DNA from 4 places in the Devosia sp. YIM 151766 genome. Region 1 is predicted to be linked to each of the others. Evidence: predicted binding sites of a transcription regulator. Region 1 holds the regulator's gene; each other region holds the start of a gene.

What was found. The regulator LexA, encoded in region 1, represses DNA repair genes until DNA is damaged. The targets are predictions, from matches to a motif close to TGTTCNNNNTGTGTTCNG.
Region 2: a site for LexA is predicted at 1,717-1,734, ahead of O9Z70_RS02935 (PA0069 family radical SAM protein). Genes of this name have one in related genera too.
Region 3: a site for LexA is predicted at 1,765-1,782, ahead of dnaE (DNA polymerase III subunit alpha). Genes of this name have one in related genera too.
Region 4: a site for LexA is predicted at 1,991-2,008, ahead of O9Z70_RS02045 (DNA recombination protein RmuC). Genes of this name have one in related genera too.

What each region holds. Positions count from the first base shown of each region.
Region 1 covers NZ_CP127251.1:1,485,390-1,488,503, forward strand. The annotation lists gene lexA (transcriptional repressor LexA) at 1,187-1,900, opposite strand; gene O9Z70_RS07270 (molybdopterin molybdotransferase MoeA) at 1,993-3,114, opposite strand, start outside.
Region 2 covers NZ_CP127251.1:610,607-613,720, forward strand. The annotation lists gene O9Z70_RS02930 (phosphotransferase family protein) at 1-284, opposite strand, end outside; gene O9Z70_RS02935 (PA0069 family radical SAM protein) at 497-1,645, opposite strand; gene O9Z70_RS02940 (MDR family MFS transporter) at 2,034-3,114, shown strand, end outside.
Region 3 covers NZ_CP127251.1:1,598,614-1,601,727, forward strand. The annotation lists gene dnaE (DNA polymerase III subunit alpha) at 1-1,560, opposite strand, end outside; gene O9Z70_RS07800 (ABC transporter ATP-binding protein) at 2,040-2,726, opposite strand; gene O9Z70_RS07805 (ABC transporter permease) at 2,719-3,114, opposite strand, start outside.
Region 4 covers NZ_CP127251.1:424,786-427,899, reverse strand. The annotation lists gene recR (recombination mediator RecR) at 1-8, shown strand, start outside; gene O9Z70_RS02050 (hypothetical protein) at 27-503, opposite strand; gene O9Z70_RS02045 (DNA recombination protein RmuC) at 575-1,966, opposite strand; gene def (peptide deformylase) at 2,099-2,614, shown strand; gene fmt (methionyl-tRNA formyltransferase) at 2,723-3,114, shown strand, end outside.

The DNA of each region.
Region 1 (3,114 bases):
CGCAGGCGATTTCGACCGGCCCCGATACAAGCGGGGCCGGTTTTATATGAAGGCTACCCCGGCGAGGCTGAACCTCGAAAAAAAGGGTGCGCAAAGGGTGAGGTCGTCGCCCCGCCGGGGTGACAGGCCAGCGTTCCATCTTCCTTGCCTATACCGGCATTCCTGCCCGTATTGATCGACTGGGTGAGACGCCGGCGCTGCTGCCGCACGACTCTGCCTGGACGAACGATTCAGCCGCCGCCCGAGCGATCCGCAGCCCGGCTTATGGGTCTGCGACAAGAAAAATGGCGTCAGATATGGGCGACCCCATATCACCTGCCATCGCCCCCCGACCACTCGTCATGACCGCGCCTCAGGGAACGATGGGGCAAGGATAGGGGATAGCGAGAGGAGAGAGGATAAGTTGGAGGAGGAGGCGGAAGCGGCTTCCTTCGCACTTGCAAGCAGGGAGGCGCTATCCGCGGGGAAGGAGAGGGGACTGCAGGGCAGGATCGCCTTTCTCAACCGGCGTCATTCTGGCGACAGCGGGAACCTCTGCTGACAAAACGGAGGCCCCCGCTTTCGCGGGGGTGACCCTAGGAAAAATGCGGGATCAGCGCGCGAAATGGACTGCGCCAATCGCCGCTCGTCACCCTCGCGCTTGATACGAGGGGGCTGGAGGTGCCGCAAGAGCCCTCGCGTCGCGCGCGAGGGTGACGAACTGGGAAGGGGCCCGCACTATAGGCATTGCCGTCCTCCAGTGCCTGCGCTTGGTGTGCGCAAGCGGCTACCCAAGGATAAGATGTGGCTTTGGGGCCTGATTGGGGATGTCTGTCGGAGAGAAGGGGGACTGCAGGGCAGGATCGCCTTTCTCAACCACGGCGTCCTTCCCGCGACAGCGGGAACCTCTGTTAAGAAAACCGAGGCCCCCGCTTTCGCGGGGGTGACACTGGGAAAAATGCGAGATCAGCGCGCGAAATGGACTGTGGGCCAATCACCGTTCATCACCCTCGCGCTTGACGCGAGGGGGTTGTGTTTGTGGGGGTGCCGCAAGAGCCCTCGCGTCGAGCGCGAGGGTGACGGACTGGGAAGGGGGTGCCACCACCCGCTCGGCGATAACCTGCCTCAAGGGTCCGCGCTCGGTTGTGTGCACGACCGCGGGCAGGGGAGAGGCGCAGGAGCCGATGGCTCGTGGACCCAGAGGCCGCTAATATTTCCGCAGCAGCCCGACCAGCCGGCCCTGCACCTGTACCCGGTCCGGCGGGAAAATGCGGGTTTCGTAAGCCGGATTGGCCGCTTCCAGCGCGATGGTATTGCCCTTGCGGCGCAGGCGCTTGAGCGTGGCCTCCTCCTCATCCACCAGCGCGACGATGATCTCGCCGGTCGAAGCGGTATCCTGCTTCTTGATGAGCACGGTGTCGCCGTCGAAAATGCCGGCATCGATCATGGAATCGCCGCGGACCTCGAGGGCGTAATGCTCCCCCGCGCCCAGCATTTCAGGCGGGACGGCGATGGTGTGCGAATGGGTCTGGATGGCCTCGATGGGCGTACCGGCGGCGATCCGGCCCATGACCGGAATGGAAACCGGACGAGCATAATCCTCCCCCGCGCCACCCCGCGCCGGCGGCGCTGCAACCTTGCCCAGAAGGCCTTCGATCACTGCGGGCTCGAAGCGCGCCTTGCGGCCGCCCAGCGACGGATTCATCGAATCGGGGAGCTTGATCACTTCCAGCGCCCGGGCCCGGTTCGGCAGCCGGCGGATGAAGCCACGCTCCTCCAGCGCGGTGATCAGCCGGTGGATGCCGGACTTGGAGGCAAGATCGAGGGCGTCCTTCATTTCATCGAAGGAGGGCGGGATACCGCTTTCCTTCATCCGTTCATGGATGAACATCAGCAGTTCGTGTTGTTTGCGTGTCAGCATTGGCCCCAAACCCCAGAATCGGAACATAGACGGAACGACTATACGTGTTCCAGTTATGTTCTGCAACATCCCCGCTCAGGCGCTACAAACCGCTAGAATGCGTCGATGGGAAGCGCCGCGACCATCGCCCCCTCCTGCTCCCCGGGATCGTGTTCGGGCTGAATGATGAGCATGTCGGCATAGGCCAGCGAGGAGGTATGGCCGCTATCGGTCTGGGAGACCGGCATTATTTGCGGTCCCGTCCCGGTCTGGCGCAGGCGGGCGCGCATGAAATGGCGGCGGGCCGAATTGGGCGGCGTCGGTCCGGCAAGCGGCAGGCGCCAATGCTCGGGCTCCCGATAGCCCAGCCAGGCCCGCAAAGCCGGCTTGATGAAGACGATGGCGGTCACCATGGCCGAAACCGGATTTCCCGGCAGTCCGAAAACCAGGGTTTTGCCGTGCGTGCCGAACATCAGCGGCTTGCCCGGCCGCATGTTTATGCGCCAGAAATCCAGCGTCACCCCCAGCGATTTCAGTGCGTCCTGAACCAGGTCGTGCTCGCCCACCGAGGCGCCACCGGTGGTTATGAGAATGTCGGGCCCCGCGTCGAAGGCATCGGCCAGGCTCTGGCGGAGCCGGCCGGCATCATCCCCGATAATGCCGTGATCGGTGATCGTCTCGGCATAAGGCGCCAGCATGGCGGCGAGGCCGACGCTGTTCGAGGCCACGATCTGGTCGGGGCCGAGCGGCGTTCCGGGGAGAACCAGTTCGTCACCTGTGGCCACGAGGCCGATGCGCGGCCGCCGCGCCACGGTGAGGCCGGCCTGATTGGCCGCCGCGGCAACGGCGATCTGCATGGGCGTCAGGCGCGATCCGGCCTCGATCAAGATATCGCCCGTGGCGAAATCGTGGCCTTTCGGCCTGACGCTGTGACCCGGCCGGGCCGGGGCGGTGAAACGCACGGTATCGCCGTCCCGCACCGCCTCTTCCTGCATGATCACCGTATCGGCGCCGGGCGGTACCGGGGCGCCGGTGAAGATGCGGACGGCTTCGCCCGCCCCGACCGCACCGGCGAAACCGGCGCCGGCCTGCGACATGCCGATAACGCGCAGATTTGCCGCGGACGTCACATCGGCGGCACGCATGGCATAGCCATCCATGGCGCTGGCAGCGAAGGGCGGCTGGTCATGCGCGGCGATGAGCGGTGCGGCGAGAACCCGGCCGACGGCCTCGGC
Region 2 (3,114 bases), 870 kb from region 1:
ATCTTGTCGTGGCTGGAAAAGACAAGCGGGGTTTCGAACAGCGCCAGCGAAGGTACGCGCATGTCGACCTTGGCGCCCACCAGCCCGAGAATGCTCACCTCGCGGCGCAGCGCGGCTTCGCCCCGTTCGTGCCGCGGAAACTTGAAGATGATCCGGTCATCGACATCCACGGCGACGCTGTCCCAGCCTTCGGACAGCAGGCGGAAGGATGCGTTTTCCAGCGCAGGAAAACGGACGATGATGATGTCCCTGAGGGCCGAAAGTTCGAACGGCGATGCCGGCATTGTGCCTCCGCAATGTCGGCGCCTTTTTAGGGCATTTCAGGTTTTCAGGGAAATCACGGCCGGGAAGCGGGGGATTCGGCCGTCATTGCCGGGCTGTCTCGGCAATCCATGGGAGAGAGAAGAACCCTCGGGTCAAGCCCGAGGGTGACGAGCGGTGCGTTGGTCCGCTGACGAGCGATAATAGGGCGATCAGCGGGTGGGGTAAGACAGCGCTAGAACAGGCTCATCTGCCTGGTTTCCAGCTTCGGGGCCTCGAAGAGGTTGGTGCGCAGCCCGGGCAGCTTGGCGTTCAGCCCATAGCGGTCGCGGGCCTTTTCGAAGCGCTGGCGCAGCAGGACGGCATAGGGGCCTTCGCCGGTCATGCGTACGCCCCAGCGCGAATCGTAATCCTTGCCGCCGCGCGTATCCCGCACCAGCGACAGCACATGGCGCACCCGGTCGGGAAAATGCCGGAGCAGCCATTCGCGGAACACGTCGCGCACTTCGCCGGGCAGGCGCAGCAGGATCATCTGGGCGCTGAGCGCGCCCTGCGCCTTGCCGGCGTCGAGAATGCGTTCCAGCTCCATGTCGTTGATGGCGGGGATCATCGGCGAGGCGAAGATGGAAGTCGGCACCCCGGCTTCCGACAATAGCCTTATGGCCTCCAGGCGGCGGGCGGGGGAGGAAGCGCGCGGCTCCATCTTGCGGCTGAGCTTATGGTCCATCGAGGTGACCGAGAGCGCCACCTTGACCAGGCCCAGATTGGCCAGTTCGCTCAGCAGGTCGAGATCGCGCACGATCAGCGCCGATTTGGTGGTGATCATCACCGGATGCCTGGTCTCCAGCATCACTTCGAGAATGCCCCTTGTCAGCTTGTGCTGGCGCTCGGCCGGTTGATAGGGATCGGTATTGGTGCCCATGGCGATGGGCTTGGGCCGGTAATTCTTCGCCGCCAGCTCGGCCCGCAGCGTCTCCACCGCATTGGTCTTGATATAGATGTCGCGCTCGAAATCCACGCCGGGCGAGTGACCGAGATAGGCGTGGGATGGCCGGGCAAAGCAATAGGAGCAGCCATGCTCGCAGCCGCGATAGGCGTTGATCGAGCGCTCGAAGCCGATATCGGGACTGTCGTTGGAGGTGATGATGCTCTTGGCACGCTCGATATGTTCGACGGTCTCGAACACGGGCAGCGGCTCGACGCTGCCCCAGCCGTCATCGAAGCTGTCGCGCTGATGCACCTCGAAGCGCCCGGAGCGGTTGGACTGGGCGCCGCGCCCGCGAATGCGCTCCGGCTGCACCAGTTCGCGCCGCGCCAGATCGGCGTCGCGGCTGCGGCTCAAGCGTTCCAGGGCTTCGAAGGAGGGGGCCTGGTAAAGCGCCATTCTCATGTCTCCGGCTGCAATGCCGGGGCAGAATCGTCTGTACCGGCCTGTTCCGAACCTAGCAGCACAATGAGAACATAACAAGAACATTGACTGCGGACGCCGGCGCCTCAGTGCTGATATCGGCAGGGCTCTTATGCATTACAAGACTGGACGGGACGCGATTATCTGCGTAGAGAAGCCGCCCCTCGGCCCGCCGTTCCGTTCCGCATGACTGGTTCGCTTTCGCTCGCATGACCCTGGCCGGTCTGCGCGAAGAGCGGGCGTCGCTACTGACACGGCATGTCGCAGGATTTTTGGAGAGAGCTGTCGAAACCGGACGGGTCTCTCCGTCGCATGCCCGACACCAACGCTTCCCAAGGGATACGGAATGACAATGGAAACCACAATGGACGCTTCCCCCGAGAGTGCGCCGCACTCCTCCGACAATGCGGCGCGGAACCGGCTGGTGATCGCCATCCTGCTGGTGTCGACCTTCGTGGTCTTCCTCAATGAGACCATCATGAGCGTGGCTATCCCGCACCTGATGAACGATCTGGGGGTCACGGCGGGCGCCGCGCAATGGCTGACCACGGCATTCCTGCTGACCATGGCCATCGTGATCCCGATCACCGGTTTCCTGCTGCAGCGCATTAATACAAGGCCGATCTACATGCTGGCCATGTCGATCTTCACCCTGGGCACGCTGGTCTGCGCCCTGGCACCGGGCCTGGAAATGCTGATCTTCGGCCGGGTGATCCAGGCCACCGGCACGGCCATCATGATGCCGCTGCTCATGACCACGGTGATGACGCTGGTGCCGCCGGAAGGGCGCGGCAAGACCATGGGCAATATCTCGATCGTCATGGCGGTGGCCCCGGCCATCGGCCCGACCATCGGCGGTTTCATACTGGCCCATTTCGACTGGCGCTTCATGTTCTACTTCACCCTGCCGATTGCCGCCGGGGCGCTGCTTCTGGGAGCGACGCGCATCCGCAACGTCTCCAATCCGCGCTATGCGCCGCTCGACGTTTTATCGGTGATCGTCTCGGCGCTGGCCTTTGGCGGCCTCGTCTATGGCCTGTCCAGCCTGGGCGAGAGCGCCGAGCCTGGCTCGGCCATTCCGAGCTGGCTGCCGCTTGTCGTCGGCGTCGTTTCCATGGCCATCTTCATCTGGCGGCAATTGCAATTGCAGAGCGAGGACAAGGCCCTGCTCGACCTGCGCACCTTGCAGCACCGCAATTATACGCTGGCGCTGATCACCATGGCCATCGCCATGGTCGCCCTGCTGGGCAGTTCGATCCTTTTGCCCATCTACACCCAGAACGTGCTCGGCCTCGACACTTTGCAGACCGGCATGATCCTGCTGCCGGGCGGGCTGCTCATGGGCGTGATGGGGCCCATTGTCGGCCGCCTCTATGACCGCGTCGGACCCCGCCCATTGCTGGTTCCCGGTGTGATCATGGTGTCGGCGGTGATGTGGGCCTTGA
Region 3 (3,114 bases), 110 kb from region 1:
CCCTTCCAGTGCCTTGCCGATCTCCACCAATTGGCCGACCGTTTCGTCCTCGTCCGCCATCTGTTTGAATTGCGGCACTTCCTTCATGGTCCGCTCGATCGACCACGGATCGGCCGGATTGGCGGGCACCAGCTTGCAGATGCGGTCGACCTGCCCATAGGGCATCTGCAATACCCGCCCCACATCGCGCAGCACGGCGCGGGCCTGCAGCGTACCAAAGGTGATGATCTGGGCGACCTGGCTCGAGCCGTATTTGTCCTGCACATAGTCGATGACTTCTTCGCGCCGGTCCTGGCAGAAGTCGATGTCGAAGTCCGGCATCGAAACGCGCTCGGGATTGAGGAAGCGTTCGAACAGCAGATTATAGCGCAGCGGATCGAGGTCGGTGATGGTGGTGGCATAGGCGACGAGCGACCCGGCGCCCGAGCCGCGTCCCGGCCCCACCGGGATATCGTGGCCCTTGGCCCATTGGATGAAGTCGGCCACGATGAGGAAATAGCCCGGAAACTTCATCCTTTCGATGATGTTCAGCTCGAAATCTAGCCGCTCGCGATATTCGGCCTCGGTCTTGCCCGGGGCGATGCCGGTGACTTCCAGCCGCTTGTCCAGGCCCTCGACGGCGATCCGGCGCAGTTCGGCCGCTTCCGCCGCCACCACGGCCTCTTCGCTGTCATGCGATCCGGCGGCGAATTTGGGCAGGATCGGGTCCCTGGTGCGCGGGCGATAGGCCACGCGGCGGGCGATCTCCACCGTCGAATCCAGCGCCTCGGGCAGGTCGGAGAACAGCTCCGCCATCTGGGCGCGGGTCTTGAAGAAATACTGGTCGCCGAGCTTGCGCCGCTCGGTCTGGGCCAGCACCGAGCCGCCGGCAATGGCCAGCAAGGCGTCATGCGCCTCGAACTCCTTCTCGGACTTGAAGAATGGTTCGTTGGTGGCCACCAGCGGAATGCCCTTGCGATAGGCATAATCGATGAGGCGCGGCTCGACAGCGGCTTCCAGCGGGCGGCCATGGCGCTGCAATTCGATATAGAAGCGGTCGCCGAAGCGATCGGCCAATAGATCAAGGCGGCGGACGGCATTGGCGTCCTGGCCATGGGCGAAGGCCATGTCGATGGCCCCTTCGGGACCGCCGGAAAGACAAATGATGCCCGACAGGCTATCGCGGGTCAGCCAATCCAGCCGGGCCCGCGCCAGGCCATCCTCGCCTTCAAGATAGGCGCGGGAGACGAGCTGCGAGAGGTTGGAAAACCCTTCCTCCGATTGCGCCATCAGCACGATGCTGGACTTGCCGGCCCAGGCCAGATGCCCGCGCTCGCTCAGCCGTTCCTCCGCCGCGGCGAAATCCACGGCGAGCTCGACCCCGATCAGCGGCTGGATGCCCTTCTTGGTGGCCTTTTCGGAGAATTCCAGCGCACCGAAAAGATTGTTGGTATCGGCTATGCCGAGCGCCGGCTGCCCGTCCTCGGCGGCGAGCTTGAGAATGGTTTCCAGCTGCAACGCTCCTTCGAGGAGCGAGAAAGCCGAATGAACGTGCAGGTGAATGAAGCCGGGGCCGCGCATATGCATCTCCTTGGCGGACTCTGTGGCACCGGCCTCGCAAGGTCAAACCACACAGCGCTCAATCCACAGCCATCACACCAGCTTGGTCAGGATATCCATCCAGGCCAGCGAGCCGATGGTGAACACACCCAAGGTAACGAAAGCGGCGAAGTCCTTGACGAAATCGAGCATCTCTATCTCCTGTGTTTCCGTATTGTTCTTATATGTTCGATATTTGTTCTCGTCCATACAGGAACATCGGTGAAACCGGGGACAGAGGTTAACTGGTTAGGAAATCGTTAGGAGCTTTCCGCTTTGGCGGAATCAGAGATTCCTGTGCCTCGCCCGTCTTGAGCCGGGCTATCGCCTCTTTACCGGATCGTGACGCGAGGGCTCTTGTCGCAGGTCCACAAAAAAGAACCCTCGCGTCAAGCGCGAGGGTGACGAACGTAGCCGCCAAGAATCAAACGGTGCGGAAACGCCGTGACGGCTGGCCCGCCCTACAGCGTATGCGGAACCACCAACCCGTTCTTGATCGTCACGATCCGGTCCGCCCGTCGGGCAAGGTCGTAATTGTGGGTGGCGATCAGGGCGGCGGCGCCTTCATTGCGGATGAGATCTTTCAGGGCCTCGAAAACGCGGTCGCTGGTTTCGGGGTCGAGATTGCCGGTCGGTTCATCGGCGAGGATGACGCGCGGATGGTTCGCGGCGGCGCGGGCAATGGCGATACGCTGCTGCTCGCCGCCGGAGAGTTCGGCCGGACGATGCTCGGCGCGCGGGGCCACGCCGAGCAGATCGAGCAGGTCCATGGCCCGGCCCTCCGCGTCCTTCTGCGAGCGGCCGGCGATCAATTGCGGCATGACCACGTTTTCGAGCGCGGTGAATTCGGGCAGCAAATGGTGGAATTGATAGACATAGCCCACCGTCGAGCGCCGCAATTGCGTTCGCGCCCGGTCGCCCATCCGGCTGGTGGGCTGGCCGACGATCTCGATCTCGCCCGATTGCGGCGATTCCAGCAGGCCGCAGAGATGCAGCAGGGTCGATTTGCCGGCGCCCGATGGCGCGACCAGCGCCACCATCTCGCCGCTGTCCACGACAAGATCGGCGGCTTCGAGCACGCGGACCATGCGCTCGCCTTCGCCGTAATGGCGATGCACGCCGGAAAGGCGCAGATGCGGCTTATTCATAGCGCAGGGCCTCCACCGGATCATATTGCGCGGCGCGCCAGGCGGGATAGAGCGTGGCGAGGAAAGAAAGGCCAAGGGCCATGCACACCACGACGGTCACTTCCACCGGATCGACACGGCTGGGCAGCGAGGACAGGAAGAAGACTTCCGGCGGAAACAGGGTCACGCCGAGCAGGTTGGAGATCGATGCGCGGATGGCCTCTGCATTCGACGCCACGATCAGGCCCAGCACGAAGCCGACCAGCGTACCGATAAAGCCGATGGCGGTGCCGGTGATCGAGAAGATGCGCATGATCGAGCCGCGCGTCGCGCCCATGGTGCGCAGCACCGCAATATCGGCGCTCTTGTCCTTCACCAGCATGATCAGGCTGGCGATGATGTTGAAGGC
Region 4 (3,114 bases), 1.1 Mb from region 1:
AGATCTGATCCCCGTCCGCGCAACGCCTAATTCAGGTCCGGGCGGAACTCGTCGCTGCCCTGCCAGATATTGTCGTCGTCAACCGGGCCATCTTCCTCCTCCTCGTAGAATTCATCCTCACCGATCAGTGCCGTACGGGCATCGACATCGTCGGGCGAGAGCGTATCGAGATGGTCGGCGGGATCGGCGGACATGATGGCGGCGGCGTCGCCGGTTTCATCCATGTTATTGATATCGCGCTGTAATTCCTCGATCGCGCGGTCGAGTTCGTCCAGCATGGAGGCCGGGTCCTGGCCGCCGAAATCGCCGCTTTCACGAATGGAGGCCTCGGCGCGAATCTCTCTCAGGCGCTCAAGACGGTCGGCGACGGGCCGGTCACTGCCATAGAGCAGGTCTTCGATTTCGATCTGACTATAGGGCTGGGCAATGCCCGGATTGTCCGCATTGTCGAAATTGGTTTCCTGCGGCACCAGGCTTCCAGGATGGTCGTGTTGCTGAACCATGATCGTCTCCCTTCATGCGCTTGTACAAAAGCCAAACGCTTGAGAACGAAGCCGGTTCGATCACAGCTTGTCTAGTTGAGGTCGCCCGGCTCATCGCCCACCAGAAACAGCGCCGGTTTCTCGTCGCTGCCGCCGTCCCATCCGGCCGGCAAAGGCTTGGCGGACTTGGCCCCGAGCTCGCGCAGCATCTCGACCTGGCGCACGACATTGCCGCGGCCATTGGTCAATTGATCCCTAGCCTTGGCATAGGCCCGCTGGCTCTTGTCGATGGCGTCGCCGACCTGATCCATGCTGGAGAGAAACCCCGAAACCTTGTCGAATAGCGCACCCGCCCGCTCGGCGATTTCCTCGGCGTTCTGGTGCCGTTTCTCGATATCCCAGACATTGCGCACGGTGCGCAGCACGGTCATCAGCGTGGTCGGCGTGGTCAGCATGACGCCCTTGCTCATGCCGAATTCGACGAGTTTGGCATCGTTCTGGATGGCCGTCGCCAGGGCGGATTCGATGGGCACGAACATCATCACGTAATCGAGGCTCGACTTGGCGGCGCGGTGATAGGTCTTGTCGCCCAGAGTGGTGATATGGGTGCGCACCGAGGCGATATGGGCCCGCAAATGCTGCTCGCGGAAATCGTCCTCGCTGTTGACGAAGGCCTCGAAGGCGGTGAGCGAAACCTTGGAATCGATCACCAGCACATCGCCATTGGGCATGCGGATTTCGACATCGGTGCGCAGGCGCTGGCCGTCATCGCCGCTATGGCTCTTCTGGGTGACATATTGCTCGCCCTCGCGCAGGCCGGATTGCTCCAGGATGGTGGAGAGGATCATTTCGCCCCAGGCGCCCTGGGTCTGGGAGGAGCCCTTCAAGGCGCGGGTCAGGTTCTGCGCCTCATTGGTGATCTTGAGGTTGCTTTCCGCCAAAGCGCGAATGCGCTCGCCCATGGCCGAGCGATCCTCGATCAGTCCCTTGTGGAATTCGCCGATCTTTTCCTGCAATGGCTTCAGGAGCACATCGACCTGTTCGCGATTCTGCTTGGTGAAAGTCTCGCTATGTGAGCGCAGCACGTCGCCGGCAATGGCCTTGAATTCGTCGGTCATCTGCTGGCGGGCATCGGTGAACCGCTTCAGGTTCGCCTCGTTCTGCCGCGCCTGTTCATCCAGCCGCGTCCGCATGGCCGCCAGTTCGGATTGAAGGCCGCTATTCTTGTCGCGCTCGCGATCCAGTTGCGCTTCCAGATCGCGAATGCGCGCGTCGCGCCCGGCAATCTGTTCCTGGAAATTGGCGCGCAGCCCGTCCGTCGCTTCGCGCGCCGCCGCCTCGGCCCGGCTGCTATGGGCGCGGGCCGAACCGACAAGCAGGGCAATGATGACAGCGAGCAGGACAATGCCTGCCGCCGCCAGCGCCATGGCCAGGCTGACCGGGACATCGCCGAGGGCGAAGAGAATGCGATCGAATTCACTCATGGCGCCACCTTATCCCGATTCTGATGTTCGCAAAATGTTCTTGTTGGTGTCGGATTGAACCGGCGCGCTGTTGACCGAAGGGCCGGAAATCGCCATATCGGGGACAATCCTTTCATCGCCGGACTTTCTGCCATGGCCATCCGCCCCATTCTGATCATTCCCGATGCGCGTCTGCGCGCCGTCGCCGACCCGATTATCGAGATCGATGACGAGATCAAGACCTTGGCCAAGGACATGCTGGACACCATGTATGACGCGCCGGGCATCGGCCTGGCCGCGCCGCAGCTTGGTGTGATGCGGCGCATGGTGGTGATGGATCTGGCCGGCGAGGACGAGCCCCCGGCTCCCCTGGTGATGATCAACCCCGAAATCACCAAGTTCGGCGACCAGATGCAGGTGACCGAGGAAGGCTGCCTCTCCATTCCCGAACTCTACTACGAGGTCGAGCGCCCGGCCGAGGTGACGGTGAAATATACCGACCTGGACGGCAAGGACGTGGTCAAGGACGCCGATGGCAAGCTGGCTGTCTGCATCCAGCACGAGATCGACCACCTCGATGGCGTACTCTATATCGATTACCTCAGCCGCCTGAAGCGCGACCGGGTGATCAAGAAATTCGACAAGGCCGCCAAGCGCGCCGCCGGCTGAGATTTGGTGCCTGCGACCTCGTCCTTCGACAGGCTCAGGACGAGGTCTTTCGAGAGCGCTGCGTTCGCGTAGACCTCATGGTGAGCCTATCGAACCGAGGTCGTTCAGATGCGCGTCGTCTTCATGGGTACGCCCGAATTTTCCGTTCCCACGCTGGCCGAGATCGTTTCGGCCGGCCATGACGTGCTGGCCGTTTACACCAGGGCGCCCAAACCCGCCGGACGCGGGCAGGACGAGCGCAAGAGCCCGGTGCACGAGGCGGCGGAAGCCTTCGGCATTCCGGTCTTCACTCCGCGTTCGCTGAAGGACGAGGCCGAACAGGCCCAATTTGCCTCGCTGAACGCCGAGGTCGCCGTGGTCGTCGCCTATGGCCTGATCCTGCCCAAGCCGATCCTCGAAGCACCAGAATATGGCTGTCTCAACCTGCATGGCTCGCTGCTGCCGCGCTGGCGCGGCGCGGCCCCGATCCAGCGGGCGATCATGGCCGGCGACAAGCAGAC